Linked DNA regions of Priestia megaterium. The main gene of each other region encodes a partner of the protein of the gene in region 2 in a complex. Links are inferred from orthologs where the notes say so. Each region holds a gene or a part of one and is shown on either strand. Other genes may lie near its edges.

Region 1 (7,988 bases), 600 kb from region 2 along the record:
GTTTACAGTAATTATAATAGCGGTGAAAGCAAACGGGCTGTTGATTCAAATAGCCGCTGTATAAATGGCCGCTTTTCAAAGTCTTTAAAGTGAAGCTCACTCGTTTCTTCTAAATCTTGCATATATTCATATACGAGCTTTTGGGTACTAGCCGTGCGATATAAAAAAGCATTTACTTCAAAATTCAAATGAAAGCTTCTCATGTCCATGTTAGCTGTTCCAATAGAGGCAATTTCTCTATCAACAATCACAATCTTGCTGTGCATAAATCCTTTTTTATACTCGTAAATTTTCACACCTGCTTCTAGCAGCTCCGGAAAATAAGAGCGTGATGCATGAAAAACAATTTTTTTATCTGGCTTCTGAGGTACAAGAAGCCTTACATCTATACCGCTTAGAGCAGCTACTTTGAGGGAAGTAAAAATATCTTCATCAGGTATGAAGTAAGGAGAAGCAATCCAAATGGACTCTTTCGCAGACGTAATCATCGCAAAAAATAAGTGTTTGATAATTTCCCACTCACGGTCTGGTCCGCCAGCAATCATTTGAACACCGCCGCACTTTTCCATATCAATGTCAATTAAATCAGGCGATAGATACGTTTGAGTAAGCATCGTCTGACCTGTCATATAATACCAGTCTTGCAAGAAAATAAGCTGCAATGAACGGACTGCCTCACCCTTCACCATCAAATGGGTATCTCTCCAAAAACCAAAATGCCGACTTTTTCCGAGATATTCATCACCAATATTCAAACCCCCTACAAATCCAATTGTTCCATCAATGACTACAATTTTACGATGATTACGGAAGTTGATTTTATTATTGAGAAATGGAAGTCTGACCGGCAAGAATGGAATCATTTCTACGCCCGCGTTTCTTAACTCGTGAATATAATGCGGTGAAAGCTGAAAACTGCCCACGGCATCATATAAGAAACGTACATAAACTCCTTCTTGTACTTTCTGAATTAAAATATCTTTAATTTGTTCTCCTAAGTGATCATGTCGTACGATGTAATACTCTAAGTGGATATGATGCCTTGCATGCTTTAATGATTCCATAATTTCGTGAAACGTCTCTTTTCCATTGGTCAATGCGCGCGTATCTGATGAAAAAGAAATTGGGCTCTTGCCAAGCCTGACGGCTAGCTTCAGCATTTGCTTTCTACTTGTGCCCAACTGTTCAAAGTGATTTTCTAATATACCGGAATCTCTTTCCATCTTTAAAAGCACCTGTTCATCCAGCTTTGCTTTTTTAGCAAATAAACGCCGTTTTCGCGTATTGCGTCCAAATAACAAATAAAAAAAGAACCCTATTACCGGGAAACCGCCTAATACTACGAGCCACGTTAGCGTTTGAGTTGGATGACGGTTTTCTAATGAAATAACAAGACCGATGAAAACAACACTAATCGTAATTAAGATACTTAGCACGCCAATAAATTTACCGTCCCAATACCCTTTTGTAAAATAAAGCAAAGCAATAATACCAATAACAAAAATTAAAAGCTGTAATCTATTTTTCAACTTGTTTTCACCTATCCTAAAACCAATCTTTCATCATTAATAACAGGTCTCTATACCGTTATTATCCTCAAACTTGTTATTTTAACACTACACTTTCCTGTGTAGGAACCAGCCGCCTGCTTTTTCCACCTATATTGTTCGATATGAACGGAGAGCATTTCCAAAAAAGAGGGCAAAACAAAGACCGATTTCATATACATGAAATCGGCTGCTATTATCGTAAAGGAAAATACTGCTTTACTTGTTCAAGTGCATTTTCACTGATTAATTCTTTTCCATATTCCATTAAACGATGAACTGTTACATTTGATTCATTTGCATATTCTAAAATGATACTTAAAATGTTATCAATTTCAGCTACAAAGTCTTCATCATCTGTAAACTCAACGTATAAATAATATTTCCCTTCAAACACGTACATGCTGTTGATGATATCATCTAACTCTAAATGGTGACTTAAGGAAATTAAATGTTCTAAGTCTTGAAAGCGTGCGACGAACTGTAGCCCTTCGTCTTCTATAATTTCTTCTTCAAAATCAGCTTTTTTATTTTGATTCGCTTGATGATCAAGCAACGCTTCAATTTTTCCATCTACAGGGATATCGATTTTATCATTTTCACCAACAGGTACTTCGAACTTTTGACCGTCTTTTGAAACTTGTGCTCTTGTTACAATAACCTCTAGCCCCTTCTCAAGCGCATGTACTTGAATCCAAAGAGGACCTTCTGCTACAAACTCTTCTTCTTGATGAATTTCGTCCATCATCTCCCAGAATAGCTCTTCACTGCGCTCTCGGCTAAACCAAATTTCATTGCGATCAAATCCACGTTCTTCAATATCTACGTAAGTGACAAAGAATTTTACTGTGTTTTCATTAATGCGTTCGATTTCCATTATCATCTCTCCCTTCGGAAAAATCAGTGAAGGTAATCCGGCCATTTCGAACATTACCCCTAAACGATGAAGGGACTATTTTACCCCCGTGTTAAAGCAATATTACATGTACTTTCTTACTTTGTAAAGCATTCTAACTTGGGATATACAAGCATACACTATTTGAGTGAACCTTGTATATCTATTTTATGACAAAATGCGAAAGAAAGGAAATAAAAAATACTCTGACAACTCATAGCCACCTTACACCTTACTTTGTTATATACATAATCTCTTTACCCTATGAACGCTTTTTGTTAAAAATGAACACAGATAAAGCAATATGAGCTACTTATCCTTACATATTGGGAGGGAAGACTATTGGATTTAGAATTAATAACCTCCATTCTTCTTATTATCGGTATCGATATTGTATTAGGTGGAGACAACGCTATTGTTATTGCCTTAGCAAGCCGCAACTTACCTGAATATCAGCGAAATAAAGCTATTTTTTTAGGGACTGGCTTAGCAGTGATAGTTCGCATAGTACTTACTATTTTAGCTGTTTATTTACTAACTATTCCTTACTTGCAGCTCATTGGCGGTTTTTTATTAGTGATCATTGCCTTTAAGCTTCTTGTATCAGAAGGTGATGATGCATCTTCAATCCGTGCAGGTGTGACATTGGGCGCCGCTGTAAGAACGATTGTATTTGCTGATATTGTAATGGGCCTAGATAATGTAATAGCTGTAGCAGGCGCAGCTCATGGAAATATTATCTTGGTTGTCACAGGATTACTCGTATCCGTCCCCATTATTGTTTGGGGAAGCAAGCTCATTTTGTATTTGATGGAACGATTTCCCCTGCTCGTTTATGGTGGAGCAGCTATTTTAGCTTATACTGCTGGAAATATGATTGGACATGAAAAGAACTTACATTCATTCTTTGCAGACCATACATCTCTAGGAACATTTATTCCGTTTATAATAATTGCTGTTGTGCTGATAAGCGGCATGGTTGTTAATAGCTTTCGTTCAACAAAATGATTAAGAAAAGGCCATACTAAACATTTTTATTTAGTATGGCCTTTTCTTTAGTTTAATGAGCACAGCAGTCTTTTATTCATAAAACACTTTGTACACTTAAAAAATAATCTCTGTGAGTAAAAAAAGGATAGATGGTACGAGTAAGCAACCAAGACCTGTATAAAATGTAGCTGTCATGGCTCCGTAGGGTACAAGTTTTACATCTGTCGCGGCTAAACCAGCTGCTACACCGCTCGTCGTCCCCATAACTCCTCCATAGATCATTGCTGTACGAGGGTTGTTTAATTTGATTTTCTTAGCGAATATCGGTGTCAAAATCATAACTGAAATGGATTTAATTAATCCTATAGCTATACTTAACGCAATAATATCAGAAGAGGCTCCAATCGCAGTTCCAGAAACCGGCCCCACAATATAGGTCACCGCTCCTCCTCCGATTGTGGTTAAAGCAACGGGATCTCTATATCCAAAACAAAGAGCAATAACTACACCTATTACAAAGGAATAGAAAACCCCAAAGAACAAGGCCGTAATCCCACTGATTCCCGTTTTTTTGACTTCGCTAAAACTGGCGCCGAACGCAGTAGCAATAATGGCAAAATCTCGCAGCATCCCTCCGCCCATTAAACCAATTCCTGAAAATAACTGTATATCAGAAATTCCTTTCTCTCCTCCTGTGTTCACTCCACCGATATATGCAAGGATTAATCCAAACATAATAGCAATAGCAGATCCGTGAACTCTTCCTTTTGTTAATTTATCTGATAAAAAATAAGCAATATACATGACAATCCCAATAATAGCAAATGCTGTAATCAGCCCGTTATTTTCTAATCCTTCTTTGATCATATTCATCATTTTATCTGCTCCTTAGGTAAAATAGAAAGCTCTATTTCTTGTTCGTTCACCTTCGCTTTCTCTCCTATTCTGCTGATAAATGGTATGGATAAAAAGCCTACTACGACTACTACCACCCCTGCAAGAAGCGCCATGCCTCCTCCATCAAGAGCAGCTACAACATTTTGCTGTGCAGACATTGCTACCACGATAGGAATATAAATACCTCCCCAAAAAGCAATGCCTTCTTCGGATTTTACTTGGAGCTTATTTTTCTTCTTTAAATAATCTACCGCTAGTACAAGAAGAAGCATAGATACCCCTACTCCCCCAACGTTGGCTTCTACTCCCATCAGCCCTCCTAATGCGTCCCCTACAATTACCCCTATCAACATGCAAATAGACAGCAGTGCTACACCGAAAATTATCATATTACTTCCTCCCCAACCCATTATTGAAAGCGTTTACTTTACGGTTTAAAAATAGTGTAAAGGAAAAAAGTTGAATAACCTATGCATTTTTAGTTATATACTTATATCAAAAATGACATAATGCAGTTTTTCTCTACTGTTCACTTTAGATTTATTCGAAAAAGAAATAAAAATCATGACATTTAGTCATGATTCTTATATGTATTCATGAAGCATACCGGAGGGTAAATGTTTAAAATAATCAATCACAAACTGCCTGAAGATTTGTTGTAAATCCGTCACGTAGCCTCCATTGTTCCAAGCTAAAAAGATAGTACGTTCAAATGTTTCCTCTTCAATTTTCAGCAGTTTTACATCTTTTCCTGTAGAACCTCCCCAAGTTACTTCAGGAATAAAACCTATTCCTTGCTTCGCTCTAATCAAACCTCTCACTGTTGCTGGATCATCGCTTTCAAACGTAATTTGAGGTACAAAATTCTGTTTCTTACAAATTACATCCGTTATTTTCCTTAGCTCTTTCCCTTTCTTTAGCACAATGAATTTCTCATTTTTAAGTTCATTTAACTTTACACGTGATTGCTTGGCTAAAGGATGATCAAGAGGCACTGCAAGCAAAATCGATTCACAAAGTAAAGGAGTATGTTCGATCTGACGGGTTGTTAATGGAAAAGCTGAAATACATAAATCAAAATCAGGCTGGGAATTGGAATTAGTCAAATGCTGCATCAGTCGAAAACGCACCTGAGGATATTGCTCACGAAACCTGCTTAATAGCTCTGGAAGCAAATGTGAACTAGCTAATACAACAAGGCGAATTTCTTCACATGGATCGTTCGACATATCCTTTAGCTCGTGCTTTGCGTCTTCCAATGTTTTTAAAGCAAGTTCTACTTTGGCACAGAATGCTTTACCATACCGATTTAATTTAATGTATTTACCGCTTCGATCAAACAAACGAATGCCTAGCTCTTTTTCCAACTGTGAAATCGTTTTGCTGAGCGCAGGCTGAGATACGTATAGCTCTTCGGCCGCTTTACTGATATGTTCTAATCTAGCAACTACTTGGAAATATTTTAGCTGTAAAAGCTCCAATCCGTTCACCACCACTTTTATATGTTTAAATACTCTCTTTCTTTACTAATTACATATATACTTCATTTTCCCTGCTATTTCGACAAAAAATAAGCAGCAGAGGCCATTTGGCTCCCTGCTGCTTATTTTTTATATACCAACTTCAAGCAAACGTTACTTGGTTGGTTTCTTATTTAAATCTTAAACAGACAAATATAAAAATTAACCATTCACAAGTCTTTGAGCTTCGCGAAGTTGGAAAGTACGCACTTTACGTGGTAAGAAACGACGGATCTCGTCTTCATTATAACCAACTTGTAGACGTTTTTCATCAATGATAATCGGACGGCGCAATAAGCCAGGATTTTGCTGAATTAATTCATACAAATCTTGCAAAGGCATAGCGTCTACCTGAACGTCTAGTTTTTGGAAAGTTTTCGAACGTGTTGAAATGATTTCATCTGTTCCATCTTCTGTCATACGTAAAATTTCTTTAATCTCATCGATTGATAACGGCTCTGAAAAGATATTACGCTCTGTATATCCAATATCATTTTCCTCTAACCAAGCTTTCGCTTTACGACAAGATGTACAACTTGGTGATGTATATAATGTAACCATTTACTCCTTCACTCCTTCTATCATAATCGGTCATAACATTTAAAACATGAACTGTAAATCATGTTGTTTTATACAAACTTCAACGAGTGTAAATATTTAATGACTGATAATGAAAATCGATACTACTTTATAATTACTTTTAAAAAATAATATCTATTTGCATTATACTATAAACTTCATCGGAATGATATACTTTTTAAAGTGAACTAGTACATTAGTTCGTTCCTTCACTGTCATTATTTTCATTGCCGATTTTCTTCATTATTTATTTACCACACTATTATTACGAATAAACCTGTAGATTAGTTTCATTTTTTTATTATTTTTTTCTTTCACAAATTCCTCAAATTTTTCAGTCACTAAAAAAGCCTTGCAGAAGAAATGACTTTTCTGCAAAGCTTTTGAGATAACCTCTTATTTATTTAATAGCTGATGTGCTTTTCCTCGTCTCATTAAGATAGGATACAGCAACAGCCCGATTACAAATAAGCCAATACCTAAGAAAAATGTTTTTAAATCAGCTGTCCCTGTCTTAATCACCCAAAGCGAATAAATAAGTGCTAATGAGGCAATAATTCCGTCTTTTACTCGCGATCCTTTAATGATATCGTACGTCTCACCCGTCACAATAAGCTTTAATTGATAAACTGTCGTCACGAAATAAGGAACTAAATAAGCGAGAGTAGCTACCACGATAGCAAAATTATAGGCTTGCGAAACTGTACCTGAAATAGTCGCAAACAAAAACAACTGTGTTAAGCCATTTGTTAATGTTAGTGAGCGGGCTGGACTATTGTTCTGATTCGTTTTAGCAAACCACTGTGGAAACAACCCTGATTTTGCTGCTTGATAAGGAACTTCTGCACTAACAACAATCCATCCAACAGTAGAACCTAATAAAGAAATAAGTGCTAAAATGGCCATTACGTAAGCACCTTTATGTCCAATAACCATTTCTAACGTATCTACCAAAGGCTTTTGAGACTGCTGCAGCTGAGCTGTTGAAAGAATCCCCATAGCTAGAAGCGTAATTCCTACATAGATAACCATTGAAATTAATAATCCAAGCAGCGTTGCTTTCTTTACTACTTTTTGTGATTTTGCACGATTAGATAATAGTACAGCTGATTCAATTCCGATAAACGCCCACAGCGTAGCAATGGCTGCCCCATTGACCTGACTTCCTAACCCTACATTTATACCCTTTGAATTAACAAATTCTGTACTGACCAGGTTGGATGCGCTAAATAGCGATAGCGCCACAACAATAAATAAACCGAATCCAATAATTTTAGCCGCCGTTGTGATAAAGTTAATATTACCGGCGCTATTGATATCTCGCTGCAAAATAGCTTGAATTCCCCATAGTACAATAGAACATACTAAAAACGTAATAAATTTTCCAGCTTCTAATTGAAAATCTCCGACTGAAAATAAAATATCCTTACTCTCCATTACTGGAAAGAACGTTGTTAAATATCCCGCAAACGATATGATGACAGATGCTGTTGCAGCCCAGTTTGCTGCCCAGTAGCCCCAAGCCATGCTATATCCTGCTACTTTACCTGCTTTAGGCGA
Region 2 (8,189 bases):
AGCTGGGTTCAGAACGTCGTGAGACAGTTCGGTCCCTATCCGTCGTGGGCGTAGGAAATTTGAGAGGAGCTGTCCTTAGTACGAGAGGACCGGGATGGACACACCGCTGGTGTACCAGTTGTCTTGCCAAAGGCATCGCTGGGTAGCTATGTGTGGACGGGATAAGTGCTGAAAGCATCTAAGCATGAAGCCCCCCTCAAGATGAGATTTCCCATAGCGCAAGCTAGTAAGATCCCTGAAAGATGATCAGGTTGATAGGTCAGAGGTGGAAGCGTGGCGACATGTGTAGCTGACTGATACTAATCGATCGAGGACTTAACCAAACTTTTAAAAGCGTAAGCTTTATACTCAGCAAACTGTTATCTAGTTTTGAGAGAGCAATCTCTTGTCTGGTGGCGATAGCGAAGAGGTCACACCCGTTCCCATACCGAACACGGAAGTTAAGCTCTTTAGCGCCAATGGTAGTTGGGACTTTGTCCCTGTGAGAGTAGGACGTTGCCAGGCACCTGAAAAAGGACTAGCTATTTTAGCTAGTCCTTTTTTGTTTACAATTTATTTGTTTTATGAAAAAGTATAGTAAGAAAAATAAAATTCACGATTTGCAGGTTTTGAAATAAATTTTAGTGGCAACGATAAAAGTAAAGAATAAACTTTAATAGTACATAGTTGAAAATTTTTTCGTTTCCTTTTATATTTAAATTAAGGTCAAATATAGTCAAAGTCAGAAGGAGGGGGCAGCGTGCCAAATATCTCTGACATTATCGAACAGTATTTAAAACAAGTACTTGAATTAAGTGAAAGAGAAATTGTTGAAATAAGGCGCAGTGAGATTGCTGATAAATTTCAATGCGTTCCGTCGCAAATTAATTACGTTATCAATACCCGTTTTACAGTTGAGAGAGGTTATCTTGTAGAAAGTAAGCGAGGCGGCGGCGGCTTTATTCGTATTGCAAAAGTAAAAATGCATGATGCAGCGGATTTGTTTCAGCAAGTAATTGAGATGATTCAAAATGAAATTTCACAAGTAAGTGCTGAAAACGTCATTATTAGGTTAGTTGAAGAAAAAGTCATCACAGAACGAGAAGCAAAAATCATGTTGAGTGTTATCAATCGTTCAGTTATTAATATTGAACTTCCTTATCGTGATGAGCTAAGGGCTAATCTTTTAAAAGCAATGCTTAATTCATTACGCTACCGATAAGCTCATGATCTATTTTATTTAGAACAGGGAGTGATGACAGGATGATTTGTCAGCAATGTGAAACGAGACCTGCAACTCTTCACTTCACAAAAATTATTAATGGTGAAAAGACGGAGATGCATGTATGTGAACAATGCGCTTCAGAAAATGGAGATACATTTTCTTTTTCAAATCAGCAAGGTTTTTCAATCAATAACTTACTAGCTGGCCTACTTAACCTAGATCCAGTAGTAACTGAAAATTATAAGCAACAAAGTCATGAGGTTCTTTCTTGTCCTACTTGTGGTATGACCTATCAAAAATTTGCTAAAATCGGCAGGTTTGGATGTGCAGATTGCTACAAAACATTTGAGCGACCTCTTATTCCTTTCTTGAAGAGGCTGCATGGAGGTAATTATCTACATCATGGAAAAATACCAGCAAGAATTGCAAGTAATCTTCATTTAAAAAAGGAATTACAGGCATTAAGATTGAACTTAAAAGAGTATATCGAAAAAGAGGAGTTTGAGAAAGCAGCCGAACTCCGAGATCACATTCGATTACTAGAAAAGAAGATGAACGAATCGAGAGAGGAGGAAGCGTAATTCATGTCCCAGGATTTGTTCTTTTCCCAGCCTGTTAGCTCTTGGATGCGTCAAGAAGCTTCAAATTCAGATATTGTTCTAAGCAGTCGAATCAGGCTGGCTCGAAATTTAACTCATTATCTTTTTCCAACTCTCTTTTCTAAAGAACAAGCAGTTGAAGTGGTTCGAGTATTCGAGCAAGTTTTTCAAAAAAGTGAGAACACCAATCAGTGGAATTTGCATTTACTAAAGATGAACGAATTACAGCCTCTTCAAAAGCAAGTGTTGGTTGAAAAGCATCTTATCAGTCCTAACTTGGCTGAAGGAGATAACAACGGAGCTTGTTTTTTATCAGAAAAAGAAGATTTGAGTATTATGGTTAATGAAGAAGATCATTTACGCATACAATGTTTATTTCCAGGCCTTCAATTATCTGAAGCTTTAAGCACAGCGAATAAAGTAGATAATTGGATTGAGAAATACGTAGATTATGCGTTTGATGAAAATAGAGGGTATTTAACCAGCTGTCCCACAAATGTGGGTACTGGGCTACGTGCATCTGTGATGATGCATCTGCCGGCTTTAGTGATGACCCGTCAAATTCATCGTATTATTCCCGCTATTAACCAGCTCGGCTTAGTGGTGAGAGGAATTTATGGAGAAGGTAGCGAAGCTTTAGGGAATATCTTTCAAATTTCTAATCAGATAACCTTAGGGAAATCTGAAGAAGATATTGTGGCAGATTTAAATAGTGTCGTACAGCAGTTAATTACACAAGAGCACTCTGCAAGAGACGCGCTGTTTAAGACATCTCATGTAGAGTTAGAAGATCGAGTGTATCGTTCATATGGAGTATTGGCCAATAGCCGTATTATTGAGTCAAAAGAAGCTTCACAATGCTTATCAGATGTTCGATTAGGAATCGATTTAGGGTATATAAAAGGACTGAGTCAAAATATATTGAATGAACTTATCATTATGACGCAGCCAGGCTTTTTACAAAAGTATTCGGGAGGTCCCCTAAAGCCTCAAGAACGTGACATTAAAAGAGCCACCTTAATTCGAGAACGTCTCACTATAAATAAAAACACAAATTAAACGTGGAGGGTGACGATTATATGATGTTTGGTAGATTTACAGAGCGCGCACAAAAAGTATTAGCTTTAGCACAGGAAGAAGCACTACGCCTAGGTCACAACAACATTGGGACGGAGCATATTTTATTAGGTATCGTTCGTGAAGGTGAAGGAATTGCAGCAAAAGCTCTTTCTGCTCTAGGCCTAAGCACTGAAAAAATTCAAAAAGAAGTAGAAGCATTAATTGGCAGAGGCCAAGAATTAACGCAGACCATTCATTATACACCTCGAGCGAAAAAAGTCATTGAACTTTCAATGGATGAAGCCCGAAAGCTTGGTCATTCTTATGTAGGAACAGAACATATCTTACTAGGCTTAATTCGTGAAGGTGAAGGCGTTGCAGCACGCGTTTTAAACAATCTAGGTGTCAGCCTAAATAAAGCTCGTCAGCAAGTACTTCATTTATTAGGTAGCAATGAAGCTGCTTCAAGCCATCAAGGCGGAGGCTCTTCAAATGCCAATACACCTACGCTAGACAGCTTAGCACGCGATTTAACAGTTATAGCGCGCGAAGGAAGCTTAGACCCTGTTATCGGACGTGGGAAAGAAATTCAGCGTGTTATTGAAGTGTTAAGCCGACGTACAAAAAACAATCCTGTATTAATTGGGGAGCCAGGTGTCGGTAAAACGGCAATCGCTGAAGGTTTGGCTCAGCAAATCGTCAACAATGAAGTTCCAGAAATTTTACGTGACAAACGCGTTATGACTTTGGATATGGGAACGGTCGTTGCTGGTACAAAATACCGCGGGGAATTTGAAGATCGCCTAAAGAAAGTAATGGATGAAATTCGTCAAGCAGGTAATATCATTCTCTTTATCGATGAGTTACACACATTAATTGGCGCTGGTGGCGCAGAAGGTGCTATCGATGCTTCTAATATTTTAAAACCGTCTCTTGCTCGTGGAGAACTTCAGTGTATCGGTGCTACGACTTTAGATGAATACAGAAAATACATTGAAAAAGATGCAGCGTTAGAGCGTCGCTTCCAGCCAATTCAAGTGGATGAACCAACGTTGGAAGAGTCTATTCAAATCTTAAAAGGGCTTCGTGACCGTTATGAAGCGCATCACCGAGTATCTATTTCTGATGAGGCAATCGAGCAAGCGGTGAAACTATCAGATCGCTACATTTCAGATCGTTTCTTACCGGATAAAGCAATCGATTTAATTGATGAAGCTGGTTCAAAAGTGCGTTTACGTTCATTTACAACGCCGCCAAATTTAAAGGAATTAGAGCAAAAATTAGAATCAGTACGCAATGAAAAAGACGCGTCTGTTCAAAGTCAAGAATTTGAAAAAGCAGCATCTTTACGCGATACAGAACAACGCCTACGCGAAGAATTAGAAGACACAAAGAAAATTTGGAAAGAGCAGCAAGGTAAAGAAAATTCAGCTGTAACCGTAGAAGATATTGCGATGGTGGTATCTAGCTGGACGGGTGTACCGGTCTCTAAACTGGCACAGGAAGAGACAGAAAGACTGCTGAACATGGAAGAGATTCTTCACTCTCGTGTAATTGGGCAAGAAGAAGCGGTAAAAGCAGTTGCAAAAGCTGTGCGCCGTGCTAGAGCAGGCTTGAAAGATCCAAAACGTCCAATTGGTTCATTCATTTTCTTAGGACCAACAGGGGTTGGTAAAACAGAGCTTGCACGTGCATTAGCGGAGTCAATCTTCGGCGATGAAGATGCAATGATTCGTATCGATATGTCTGAGTACATGGAGAAACATTCTACTTCACGCTTAGTAGGTTCACCTCCAGGATATGTTGGATACGAAGAAGGCGGCCAGTTAACGGAAAAAGTAAGAAGAAAACCTTACTCAGTTGTTCTTTTAGACGAAATTGAAAAAGCGCATCCGGATGTATTTAACATTTTATTACAAGTGTTAGAAGATGGACGCTTAACAGATTCAAAAGGCCGTACAGTTGATTTCCGTAATACGATTTTAATTATGACATCAAACGTAGGTGCGGATACATTAAAACGAAGCAAGCACTTAGGATTCACAGTAGAAGCAGAAGGGCAAGACTACAAAGATATGAAAGGAAAAGTAATGGCGGAAATGAAGCGCGCGTTCCGTCCGGAGTTCCTAAACCGTATCGATGAAATTATCGTCTTCCATTCATTAGAGAAACCTCACTTAGCTGAAATCGTTAAATTAATGGCGGATCAGTTAACAAAACGCTTAAAAGAGCAAGAAATTGATCTTGAATTAACAAAAGAAGCAATTGATAAGATTGCAGAGGAAGGTTTTGATCCAGAATACGGTGCTCGTCCACTTCGTAGAGCAATTCAAAAACATATTGAAGACCGTTTATCTGAAGAGCTGCTAAAAGGGGTTGTTCAAAAAGGTCAGAAAGTGACGCTAGATGTAGACAAAGGAGAATTTGTTGTTAAATCCTCCGCTCCAAGCAGCATCAGCTAAATTTACTCAAACCAAGACGAGGCATACGAAAAAACACGTATGCCTCCCTTTTTATTTTAGCTTAGGAAATAGTGTACAATAGAGATAGAAATCGATTGAATGAACGGAGAGATTGATAACATAATGGCCAAACGAAAAACAAAATTTGCATGTCAGCATTGCGGATATGAATCAGCAAAATGGATGGGGAAATGTCCCGGATGCGGAAGCTGGAATTCTATGGTAGAAGAAATGGAAGAAACGAAATCATCACGCCGAGGAGCTTTTTCCGGAGCTACTGCTTCTAAAGTTCAAAAACCTCAGTCAATTACAGCGATTGAATCTACAACAGAACCACGAATTTTTACACCTTCTGCAGAGTTAAATCGTGTATTAGGAGGAGGTATTGTCAGAGGGTCACTCGTTTTAATAGGGGGAGATCCGGGTATCGGAAAGTCTACTTTACTTTTGCAAACCTCCGCGCAGTTAGCAATGAAACAAAATAAAGTACTATATATTTCGGGAGAGGAATCAACCAAACAAACGAAGTTAAGAGCGGACAGGCTAGGTGTAAAAGCTGAAGAGCTTTATGTTCACGCAGAAACAAACTTAGAATTAATACTAGAGGCCATCTCAAGCATGCAGCCTGATTTTGTGGTAATTGATTCAATTCAAACCATTTACCATGCTGATGTGACATCAGCGCCAGGAAGCGTCTCACAGGTGCGAGAGTGTACGGCTGAACTAATGCGTGTTGCTAAAACGAATGGAATTGCCATCTTTATTGTGGGTCATGTAACGAAAGAAGGGGCCATTGCAGGTCCAAGACTTCTTGAACATATGGTGGATACGGTTCTTTATTTTGAAGGAGAGCGCCATCATACGTATCGTATATTAAGAGCGGTTAAGAACCGGTTTGGATCTACAAATGAAATGGGCATTTTTGAAATGAAAGAAAGTGGGCTAGAAGAAGTATTGAATCCATCTGAAATCTTTCTAGAAGAACGATCTCAGGGAGCGGCAGGGTCGGTTGTTGTCGCTTCAATGGAGGGGACAAGACCTGTATTAGTAGAACTGCAGGCGCTAATCAGTCCAACGAGCTTTGGAAACCCTAGAAGAATGGCGACGGGAGTAGATCATAATCGCGTTTCGCTTATCATGGCTGTCTTAGAAAAGCGTGTAGGAATGCTGCTGCAGAATCAAGATGCTTATTTAAAAGTAGCAGGTGGAGTGAAATTAGATGAACCAGCAATCGATTTAGCTGTAGCCGTTAGTATTGCTTCAAGCTTCAGAGATGCTGCTTCTAGCGCTACAGATGTTATTGTAGGAGAGGTAGGATTAACAGGTGAAGTACGCCGAGTATCTAGAATTGAACAGCGCGTTCAAGAAGCGGTAAAATTAGGGTTCCAACGAATTATTATCCCGGAGAAAAATTTAGGAGGATGGAAAGTCCCAGATGGTATTGATGTGATTGGGGTATCAACAGTAGCGGAGGCTCTGCAATATACATTAGGAGGATAAGCAGTGGAAGGAGAAAAAACAACAGTTAGTCAAAAACAAATATCAGAAATTCTGCAGTTTGTAGCACCAGGAACCCCTATTCGTGACGGTATCGATAACGTCTTGCGGGCAAAGACGGGCGGCTTAATTGTTATGGGCTACAATGAACAAGTCAAAAAGATGGTAGATGGAGGGTTTTCGATTAATTGTGCATTTACACCTGCGCATTTATACGAGTTAGCCAAAATGGATGGAGCGCTTATTTTAAACGACAGCGGAAGCAAGATATTATTTGCTAATGCTCAGCTCATGCCAGACCCCTCTACTCCTTCTTCACAGACAGGAATGCGTCACCGTACAGCAGAGCGCGTAGCTAAGCAGTCAGGTGTATTGGTGATAGCCATTTCACAAAGGCGAAATGTGATTACGCTTTACAAAGGGTCTCTGCAGTATGTATTGAAAGACATTAGCGTTATTTTAGCAAAAGCAAATCAAGCGCTTGGAACTCTTGAAAAGTACAAGGCGGTATTAGACGAATCGATTACAAGTCTCAGTGCATTAGAGTTTGAAGAGCAAGTAACTCATACAGATGTGTTGCAGTCGCTTCATCGTACAGAAATGGTTCTGCGTATTAAAAATGAAATTTTGAGCTATATTAGCGAGTTAGGAACAGAAGGAAGACTAATCCGTCTCCAAATGAATGAACTACTTTCTCACTTAGAGGAAGAAGCAACTTTATTAATCAAAGATTATATGTATGACCTCAGCTTTGACCCTTACCGAGTAATTGAACGCATGCAGCAGCCGTCAAATAATGTTCTTCTCGATGACCAAACGCTCCTTCGCTTAATGGGATATCCCATGTATACAAGCTTTGAAGACAGCGTTATTCCTAGAGGGTATCGAATGCTTCATAAAATTCCAAGACTTCCATCGATTATTATTGAAAATCTCATTGATGAATTAGGGGATTTAAAAACGATAGCAGATGCGTCGGTAGAAGAATTGGATGAGGTAGAAGGCATCGGTGAAATTCGAGCAAGGAAAATCAGAGAAGGCCTAAAAAGACTAAAAGAGCAGCATCTTACAAACCGTCAGCTATAGGATATTAATTGACATTAAATGTTTGATTCATTAAGATATTGTGAAAATACAAAAAAAGTGACAGTTTGTTTACAAATTCTGTTTTTTGGTTAAATAACAGGTTTCAATCATTGTAAACTGTTTATAATGATAAAGGGAGGTGAAGGCGTGTTAAAACGTTTTGTACAGTTATTTTTTATTATTACAGGTGGTACATTGGGCGTCTTTTTTATACCTGAACTTATTCAATTATTAAATCTGCAAGATGTAGCATTTCTAGAAAAGCCTTACGTCGATGCAATA

The links.
Region 1: the proteins of clpC (region 2) and mecA are in contact, whole or in part, in a solved structure (PDB 3PXG), measured with the Bacillus subtilis proteins. The link is inferred for Priestia megaterium from one-to-one orthologs.

The regions. Positions count from the first base shown.
Region 1 is NZ_CP085442.1:693,073-701,060, reverse strand. What follows is about bases 585-3,504. They hold mecA (adaptor protein MecA), read right to left. Parts: upstream 2,425-3,504; coding sequence 1,744-2,424; downstream 585-1,743. Other genes in these bases: LIS78_RS03680 (TerC family protein), read left to right, coding at 2,785-3,450; cls (cardiolipin synthase), read right to left, coding at 585-1,529. In the rest of the region: more of cls, read right to left, coding at 12-584; malonate transporter subunit MadM, read right to left, coding at 3,547-4,308; malonate transporter subunit MadL, read right to left, coding at 4,305-4,718; LIS78_RS03665 (LysR family transcriptional regulator), read right to left, coding at 4,914-5,810; transcriptional regulator SpxA, read right to left, coding at 6,012-6,410; LIS78_RS03655 (amino acid permease), read right to left, coding at 6,825-7,988. UniProt on the Bacillus subtilis protein: Enables the recognition and targeting of unfolded and aggregated proteins to the ClpC protease or to other proteins involved in proteolysis. Acts negatively in the development of competence by binding ComK and recruiting it to the ClpCP protease.
Region 2 is NZ_CP085442.1:94,239-102,427, forward strand. Bases 2,483-5,603 are described here. They hold clpC (ATP-dependent protease ATP-binding subunit ClpC), read left to right. Parts: upstream 2,483-2,882; coding sequence 2,883-5,324; downstream 5,325-5,603. Other genes in these bases: mcsB (protein-arginine kinase McsB), read left to right, coding at 2,483-2,862; radA (DNA repair protein RadA), read left to right, coding at 5,448-5,603. Also shown: LIS78_RS00515 (CtsR family transcriptional regulator), read left to right, coding at 740-1,201; protein-arginine kinase activator protein McsA, read left to right, coding at 1,243-1,785; more of mcsB, read left to right, coding at 1,789-2,482; more of radA, read left to right, coding at 5,604-6,824; DNA integrity scanning diadenylate cyclase DisA, read left to right, coding at 6,828-7,907; LIS78_RS00545 (PIN/TRAM domain-containing protein), read left to right, coding at 8,055-8,189. UniProt on the Bacillus subtilis protein: Competence gene repressor; required for cell growth at high temperature. Negative regulator of comK expression. May interact with MecA to negatively regulate comK.